One region of the Peribacillus sp. NPDC097224 genome, then DNA from elsewhere that is predicted to be linked to it. Evidence: riboswitches for the same ligand, from Rfam matches in the RefSeq annotation. Region 1 holds a riboswitch; the other holds the start of a gene.
The links. A riboswitch is a leader RNA that binds a small molecule or an ion and turns the genes downstream of it on or off. The one in region 1 is predicted to bind S-adenosylmethionine.
Positions count from the first base shown of each region.

Region 2: it holds a riboswitch for S-adenosylmethionine, as region 1 does, so the genes downstream of both, mtnW (2,3-diketo-5-methylthiopentyl-1-phosphate enolase) here and ACIQXR_RS07725 (methionine biosynthesis PLP-dependent protein) in region 1, are expected to answer to the same signal.

Region 1 is NZ_JBIWDK010000003.1:213,539-217,969, reverse strand. Features, by position in the region: gene ACIQXR_RS07735 (hypothetical protein) at 83-325, opposite strand; gene fumC (class II fumarate hydratase) at 433-1,815, opposite strand; SAM riboswitch class I at 2,147-2,261, shown strand; gene ACIQXR_RS07725 (methionine biosynthesis PLP-dependent protein) at 2,347-3,459, shown strand; gene metC (cystathionine beta-lyase) at 3,456-4,431, shown strand, end outside.
Region 2 is NZ_JBIWDK010000001.1:501,768-506,198, reverse strand. Features, by position in the region: gene ACIQXR_RS02580 (methylthioribulose 1-phosphate dehydratase) at 1-251, opposite strand, end outside; gene ACIQXR_RS02575 (2-hydroxy-3-keto-5-methylthiopentenyl-1-phosphate phosphatase) at 254-910, opposite strand; gene mtnW (2,3-diketo-5-methylthiopentyl-1-phosphate enolase) at 913-2,145, opposite strand; SAM riboswitch class I at 2,302-2,459, opposite strand; gene ACIQXR_RS02565 (pyridoxal phosphate-dependent aminotransferase) at 2,575-3,759, opposite strand; gene ACIQXR_RS02560 (carbon-nitrogen family hydrolase) at 3,860-4,431, shown strand, end outside.

The DNA.
Region 1 (4,431 bases):
ACATAAAAAAGAGACTTCTCATTTTTATGAAAAAGTCTCGATCATTAATTATTCTAAGGTCTCACCCTATTATTCAAGAACTCTATTCCTGTACCAAAATCACTTCATCGTGTCCGCAGTTGGGGCACTTCATAATATGCGGGCATTGTCCCTTTTGAAGGGATTCGGGAAAACCGTCATTTTTTTTCAATGTATCAATATCCATATAAGCACTGTAATCATCGGCATAATCCATCAATTTCCCTTGATCTTCAAGGTCACTACTGCATTTAGGGCATTCCAAATGCATTTTTCTAAGACCATTGCATAGTGGACATAAAGACATGACCATTCCTCCTGTTCGATTTATCTAGTTTAAGTATTCGTTTATTCCATCATTTTAACACATTAAAACATCCTCCCTACATGCGAGGAAGGATGCTTACCTGTTGATTATTTATTGACCATGTTAGCAGGGTCAACCCATGCTTTGAATTCATCTTCCGTTAGGAATTCAAGTTTCAACGCCGCTTCTTTCAAAGTGGAGTTGTCTTTGAATGCAGTTTTCGCAATTTTAGCCGCTTTTTCATACCCGATATGTGGGTTCAATGCCGTTACGAGCATAAGAGAACGATCAACATTTTCTTTGATCTTATCTTCATTCGCTGTAATTCCTACCGCACAGTTATCATTGAAGGAATGAATGCCATCAGTCAATAATTTAACGGTTTGCAGGAAGTTGTAAATGATGACCGGTTTGAAAACGTTCAATTCAAAGTTCCCTTGGCTTGCTGCAAAACCGATTGTAGCATCATTTCCGACAACTTGTGTCGCAATCATTGTCATTGCTTCACATTGGGTCGGATTCACTTTACCTGGCATGATGGAGCTGCCTGGCTCATTTTCAGGAATGGCGATTTCACCGATTCCGCTTCTTGGGCCACTTGCCAGCCATCTAACATCATTGGCAATCTTCATTAAATCAGCAGCCAATGCTTTAAGAGCACCGTGTGCATAAACAATTTCGTTATGGCTTGTTAAAGCATGGAACTTATTATCCGATGTGACAAATGAATGTCCTGTATCCGCTGCGATTTGTTTAGCAGAAAGTGCCGGGAATTCTTTTTTCGTATTGATTCCAGTCCCTACAGCCGTACCGCCCAATGCAAGGTTCAATAATTTTTGGCTACTTTCTTCGATCATCGCCAAATCTTTATCAAGCATTGCTTTCCAACCGGAGATTTCTTGGCCAAGAGTTAGTGGTGTCGCATCTTGAAGATGGGTACGTCCAATTTTCACGACATCCCAGAATTCTTTTTCTTTGGCTTCGAATGTGTCACGAAGCACTTTAATGGCCGGTACCAATTTTTCGGCAACTTCCATATAAGCTGCGATATGCATGGCTGTCGGGAATGTATCGTTAGAGCTTTGTGCTTTGTTAACATCATCATTCGGGTGAAGCATCTCAGTTTCGCCTTTTTCCTCTAACCATTTATTCCCTTTGTTTGCGACCACTTCATTCACGTTCATATTACTTTGTGTGCCGCTACCTGTTTGCCAGACGACAAGTGGGAAATGTTCGTCAAGCGTCCCTTCAAGGATTTCACCACAAATTTTAACGATGGCATCCTTCTTCACTTCTGAAAGATCGCCAAGTTCAAAATTCACTTTTGCTGCCGCTTGTTTTACGTAAGCAAATGCATGAACTAATTCAATCGGCATTTTTTCATAACCGATTTTGAAGTTATTACGGCTTCTTTCCGTTTGAGCACCCCAGTACTTATCAGCAGGAACTTTTACTTCCCCCATTGTATCTCGTTCGATTCTAAATTCCATGTGTTCTCCTCCTATATTCGCACTATCCACTGAGAAACAATATGTATATGTAATGAATAATGACGTTTTATATGATCCCCTATATATTGTACAAACATTATTATTGTAAAGCAAAAAAAACGGAACACAAATGACCTTTTCCTTCAGAAAAGTCCGTTTAATCTGAATCCGGTTCTATTACTCTGTTGAATTCGTAATTTTATAATGATAAACATGATACATAACATGATACATGTTCCATAATAGCTAGTCCCAAATAACCGTCTATTAGGAATGTCCTTGACAGAATCCTATATTTATAGTAAATTCAAAAGAAATTGAATAATCAAAACTCTTATCGAGAGAGGTAGAGGGAATGGCCCTATGACACCTCAGCAACCTTCATTTGTTTCAAACCAATGAAAAGGTGCTAATTCCACAAGTTTGTGTAACTTGGAAGATAAGAAGAATGACTCTATCCTACTTATTCAAGTCTTCTTCTTAAAGAAGACTTTTTTTATTTTATTTAACTAAAAGGAGCAGTGAAAAATTATGTACAAAACAGAAACCTATCTTGCTCAGCTTGGAAACCGCAGTGAAACGGCGACAGGAACGGTCAATCCGCCCGTTTACTTCTCGACGGCTTTCCGTCACGAAGGAATTGGTCAATCAACAGGATTCGACTATACACGAACAGGAAACCCTACACGCCAGCTATTGGAGCAATCGATCGCCAAACTAGAACATGGCGATCAAGGATATGCATGCAGTTCGGGAATGGCTGCCATTGCCACCATCCTTTCCTTATTCAAATCAGGGGATGCATGGATCAGTAGCGAAGATTTATATGGCGGTACATATCGTTTATTAGAGCATGGCTTTAAAAAATGGGGGCTACAATGCGAATATGTCAATACATGTTGCCTGGAGGATATTGAAAAAGCAATCACCCCTCAAACAAAGGCCATCTTTATTGAAACTCCCACAAACCCTCTTATGCAGCAAACGGACATTCCAGCCGTCGCCGCTCTTGCCAAACAATACAATTTACTATTGATTGTTGACAATACTTTTTACACGCCGATCATCCAACAGCCCCTCTTACTTGGTGCTGACATCGTGATTCACAGTGCAACGAAATATCTAGGTGGCCATAATGACGTGTTGGCCGGCTTGATTGTGGCAAAAGGCGCCGAGTTATGTGAGTCCCTTGCTTTCCACCATAATGGTATGGGTGCGGTCTTGAGCCCATTTGATTCGTGGCTGTTGATGCGCGGGATGAAAACCTTGGCACTGAGAATGGAACGTCATGAAAAGAACGCCAAGGTTATCGTTGATTATTTGACGGAACATGAAAGTGTAACGGATGTTCTCTATCCAGGTCGTGGCGGCATGATTTCATTCCGGGTCAATGATGAAGCGGTGGTCAACCCATTTCTACAGTCCCTTTCATTGATTTCATTTGCCGAAAGCCTTGGTGGCGTCGAAAGCTTCATCACGTATCCGGCGACACAGACACATGCCGATATGCCTCTTGAAGTTAGAACGGCAAATGGAGTTTGCAATCGACTCCTTCGATTCTCTGTCGGCATCGAGGACAGCGGAGATTTAATCGAAGACCTGCAGCAGGCATTTGCTCAAGTTAAAAAGGAGGCAATACGATGACAAACCAAGAATTCAGTTTTGAAACCAAATTACTACACAACCAACATAAATTCGATCCAACAACAGGTGGGGTGAGTGTTCCGATTCAGCATGCTTCCACCTTCCATCAAACCGACATTGATCAATTTGGCAAATACGATTACAGCCGGAGCGGGAATCCGACGCGAGAAGCACTGGAAGATATCATTGCGGAACTGGAAGAAGGCACGCGCGGATTCGCTTTTTCATCCGGGATGGCTGCCATTTCAACGGCTTTCCTCCTGCTTTCTGCCGGTGACCATATCGTCATCTCTGAAGATGTATACGGAGGCACATTCCGAATGGTAACAACCGTGCTGACCCGTTTTAACATCGAACATACCTTCGTGGATATGACGGATCTTGAAAGTGTAAAAGCGGCCATCCAGCCAAATACGCGAGCAATCTATATTGAAACGCCTTCCAATCCCTTGCTTAAAGTAACCGATATTAAAGCGGTATGTGATATCGCCAAAAGCATTGGCGCATTAAGCTTTGTAGACAATACATTCCTGACACCTGCCCTGCAAAGACCGTTAAACCTCGGGGCCGATATTGTCCTGCACAGTGCAACAAAATTTTTGTCTGGACATAGTGATGTCGTAGCAGGCCTTGCCGTCGTAAAAGACCCGGACCTTGCCGATAGACTTGGTTCCCTCCAAAACTCTTTTGGAGCGGTGCTCGGTGTTCAGGATGCCTGGCTTGTGATGAGAGGTCTGAAAACCCTATCCGTCCGGATGGAGCACTCTCAAAAAGGTGCTGAGAGAATTGCGGAATATTTAAAACAGCAACCGTTAGTGAAAAACGTGTATTACCCTGGTCTTTCCGACCACCCACAACACGGCATCCAGGGAAATCAAGCCAGGGGAGCGGGAGCTGTTCTATCATTCGAATTGGAAAGCGAAGAAATTTTCCGCTCGTTCGTAAACCATGTCGAGTTACCCGTGTTTGCTG
Region 2 (4,431 bases), on a different contig from region 1:
ATCTCTGTATGAAGAAGAGTTTCAGCGGAAGGTCTGAGCTCGGTCATTTCGACTGGTTTTCCTGACAAATCCACCAAAATAAAATCGGAATCTGTCTGCTTGCGTTTATCCTTGCCACTTGCGGTTATATAAAAAGAAGGGCTATTAGCCTCACGGATCGATAAATTTCCACTCGTCCCCATGAACCAATCTCTCTCGGCTAGTTCTCCCTTTATTTGCGCTAGTTCCTGCCACTCTTTTGAAGCTGTCACCCTTACACCTCCTGCATTTTTTTTAGAATATCAATCACATCATGGAAAGTTTCAAACTCTTTATGGGGAATGGCTTCTGTGCGGCACTTTTCAAGGAGCCTGTCACGGGCAATAACAAAATCTGCCTGTTTAGCCGCTTCAAAGTCGGTAACGGAATCTCCAATCACCAATTTATACTGATCCTTTGTAGAAAGCTTTCTCATAATCGTAGGTTTACAGCAACCACACCCATGATTACATTGGTCATCACAAGTATGCGGCCACTCAATCATAATTTCTTCCTGACTGAAGTCGGCATGATTACAGTAGACATTCTCTACAGGTAAGAGGTCATTCAAAAGAGGTTCAACGAAAAAGTCCATTCCACCACTGACAATATAGAGAGGAATATCTGATTTTTTTGTAAATTCCACAAAATCACTGAACCCTTGGCGAATACCCGCTGTCTCCTTCACATATTGAATGATGTCCTCCTTTAAATCGCTATCCAGCAGGGAAAACATTTCCCCTACACCGTGGGAAATGCTGATTTTTTGCTGAAGAACACCATCTTTTAATGCCTCCCAGCCGGGCGGGGCAAACTTCTTCATGATTGAGATGATATTATCCGAGTTGGTGATCGTTCCATCAAAATCACAGAAAATGATCGGTTTGACCATGATTATAGCCCTCCCCATAGGGCCAGTGCTTTTTGAAGTTCCTCATCTTCCTCAGCCGCGATTGACAATGATTTTCCGGAAAGGACAGCTTCTACTGCGGAACGGAAGGCCTTAGCTCCGCCTTTTGCACCATCCGGATGACCATGGACGCCCCCACCAGCATTGATCACACTTTCTATCCCAAAATCCTTGATGAGATCTGGAACCATGCCAGGATGGATACCTGCCGATGGAACCGGGAAAGTCCTTTTCCAAGATGTTTCATTTCTCGTCAATCCTTCAGCAATCGCCAATGTCTCTGCTTTATCGAGTGCCACATTTCCGTATGGAGAGGGAAAGAGGGATAAATCTGCACCTGATATCCTCACCAGTTTTCCAAGGAGAAGCGGATAGCTGAGTCCATAAAATGAAGATGAAGCTAATGCTCCGCTATATGCCGGATGAGCCATGATCGGTAAGTTGATCCGGTCATTTTCGCGTAAAGCCTGTAGAACATCCAATCCATATGTATGAACATTAAATAACAAGGCATCTGCGCCGGCTTCGGCTGCCAGTTCAGCTTTATCCAATAGTTCTAGTGTTTTTCCTGACAGGTTCACAGCATATAAGGTTCGATGTCCCGTTGTCTCATAGATACCTTTCAAAATGGCCTTTCCGGTTTTGACTCTATCGATGAAAGGCGTCTGATCTTGGTCAAAAAGAATCTCATCGTCCTTGACAAGATCGACTCCTCCCAATGCCTGTTGCTCCAATTGTTCATTATGAAAGGCGAGGTCTCGACCTAACACACCTTTAAAAATACTCATCACTAGGGGGCGGTCAAACACATCAATTTTTTCCCTGATCCCACTAATTCCGAATCGAGGACCTGGAAAGGCTTTTTGAATATCGCCGACAAAGTCCAAATCCATCAATTTGATTTCCCCATCCAATGACAATTTACCGAATACTGTCGTCAAGATAGCCGGTAGATCATTAGAAAAATTACCTGCCGGGTAGGCAATCCTGATTGTTGAACGGTACACTTTTTGACCGAAATAGAGATTAACTCGCTCTTCTTCGGGAAGGGGTGTTACGGAAACTACCCTACCTTTATGTTTTTCCAGTTGCTGTTGCACCAAGTGAGGAAGTTCAGTCCATGTCCCTACAGTCAATCCTAAAGCAATGCCTTCTGCTTTTTTCTCATGCTCTCCTTTGAAGTCATGAAGTAAATACGTAGCGATTATTTCGCTCATCTGATCACTCCCAATACGTAAAAGTCATTCTTAAAGTTGTCATTGTTGGTCTTTCCTTTAACAAGCTTCTAACCATCTGCGAACAAAGTTGCACTCCAATTCTCTGTTAAACATGTAAAAGCCCCTTCCTAAAGAAGAGGCTTTGAAAAAGCCATCTTCTTATCTCCCAGCTCTATAGCTGCAAGAATTAGCACCGTGCCTTACGGAATCAATAAAATGATCCGGCGGTATTATCTCCGCCCCATTTCACAATGGTATTACAGTCGGTTGCTGGGCTTCATCGGGCTAGTCCCTCCACCTGCTCAAAATAAGAAAATGCTATTATATTTTCGTTTATGTATCTTAACTAAAAATTTAGAATTCTTTTTTATATTCTTTCACGCAATTCATACTTTGTCAATAGGTATAATGTTCAAACTATTCAATATCTCACTGATTTTCTTTGAATATATTCAATGTACGAATTCTTTCTACCGCTTCTTGGAGTCTGTCTTCTGAAGTGAGAAGTCCCACCCTGACGTATCCTTCACCAAATTCACCGAAACCATTTCCTGGTGCAACTGCTACATGGGCATGTGCCAGTAAATGATCTGCAAAGCTCGCTGAAGTATATCCTTCAGGGACCTTTAGCCAAGCAAAGAAGGAAGCATCTGGAGCCTGGACATCCCATCCAATGGATCGTAACCCTTCGATAAATACATTTCGTCGTCCTTCGTACATGTTCACGAGTTCCTTCACACACTCTTGTGAATCCAGTAAAGCGCATGCCGTGGCTTCTTGTATTGCGGGAAAAAGACTGACGTAAAGATGATCCTGCAATAATTCAAGCGATTCGATGACACTCTGGTTGCCAACCGCAAAGCCAACCCTCCACCCCGCCATGTTATATGTTTTAGAAAGGGTGTAAATTTCTATCCCCACTTCTTTTGATCCTTCTGCTTGAAGGAAGCTTACCGGTTTTTTCCCATCGAACCCAATTGCACCATATGCGAAATCATGAACCACACATATCGAGTGTTCTTTTGCCATGGAAACCGTTTCTTCGAAGAATTCTGCTGACGCCGATGCTCCTGTGGGATTATTGGGATAATTCAAGAACATCATCTTCGCTTTGTCAAAAACCTCTTTATCTATTTCCTTATAATCGGGAAGAAAATCATTTTCTTCGGTCAAGGGCATAATTTCCGTTTTAGCTTGGGCTAACGCTACACCTGACAGGTAATCTGGATAGCCCGGATCAGGCACTAAAATTGTATCGCCTGGATTCAACAAGCATTGCGGTAATTCGACTAGACCAGCCTTTCCACCGAAAAGAATCGCCACTTCCGTTTTAGGATCTAGCTTGACGCCATATTCACGTTCATAAAAGAGGGCCGCAGCTTCTTTTAAATAGGGAAGCCCCCTAAAAGGAGAATATTTATGATTCATGGAATTTCCTGCTGCTGTCTGCAGGCTCTTCACGATATGTTCAGGAGTCGGTTGGTCTGGATTTCCCTGCCCAAGATTAATGACATCCTTGCCTTCTGATGTTATGTTATTAACTTTTTCGACTAAAGAAGCAAAAAACTGCTTTGGAAGCTCTTGAAGAAGTCTGGATTTTTCGAATTGCACCATCTTTGCACCTTCTCTGAAATTTCTTGAAATTATAGTCACAAATGATATATGTTTATCTTAATCTTGTAAAGTACTTTTTTACATATGGAGGTTTTAAATGATGAAATGGAAAATCGCCTGTTTACAAATGGACATTGCCTTTGGACAGCCAGATATAAATTTTCAGGTGGCAGAACAATGGATTGAAAAAGCTGTACAGTCTAAACCGGACATCGTCATGCTGCCGGAACTATGGACAACCGGCTATGACTTAACGAGATTACATGAAATTGCAGACGAAGAAGCAGAACAAACCATTACCTTTCTAAAAGCCCTTGCAAAAAAACACCGAATTAACATAATCGGTGGCTCGATTGCAAAGAAAACTAAGGAAGGCATCTATAACACAATGCTCATCATCGATAAAGAAGGCAAACTGGTTAAAGAATATGATAAACTCCATCTGTTTCAATTGATGGATGAACACCATTACTTACAACCTGGCAAAAAAGACGGCTTATTCTCCCTCGATGAAAAGATTTGCGCCGGATTCATTTGCTATGATATCCGTTTTCCGGAATGGCAACGGGCCCATACGGTACGAGGTGCGGAGGTTATCTTCGTGACCGCCGAGTGGCCAAAGCCTAGGCTCCATCATTGGAGGGCACTGTTAATCAGCCGGGCAATAGAAAA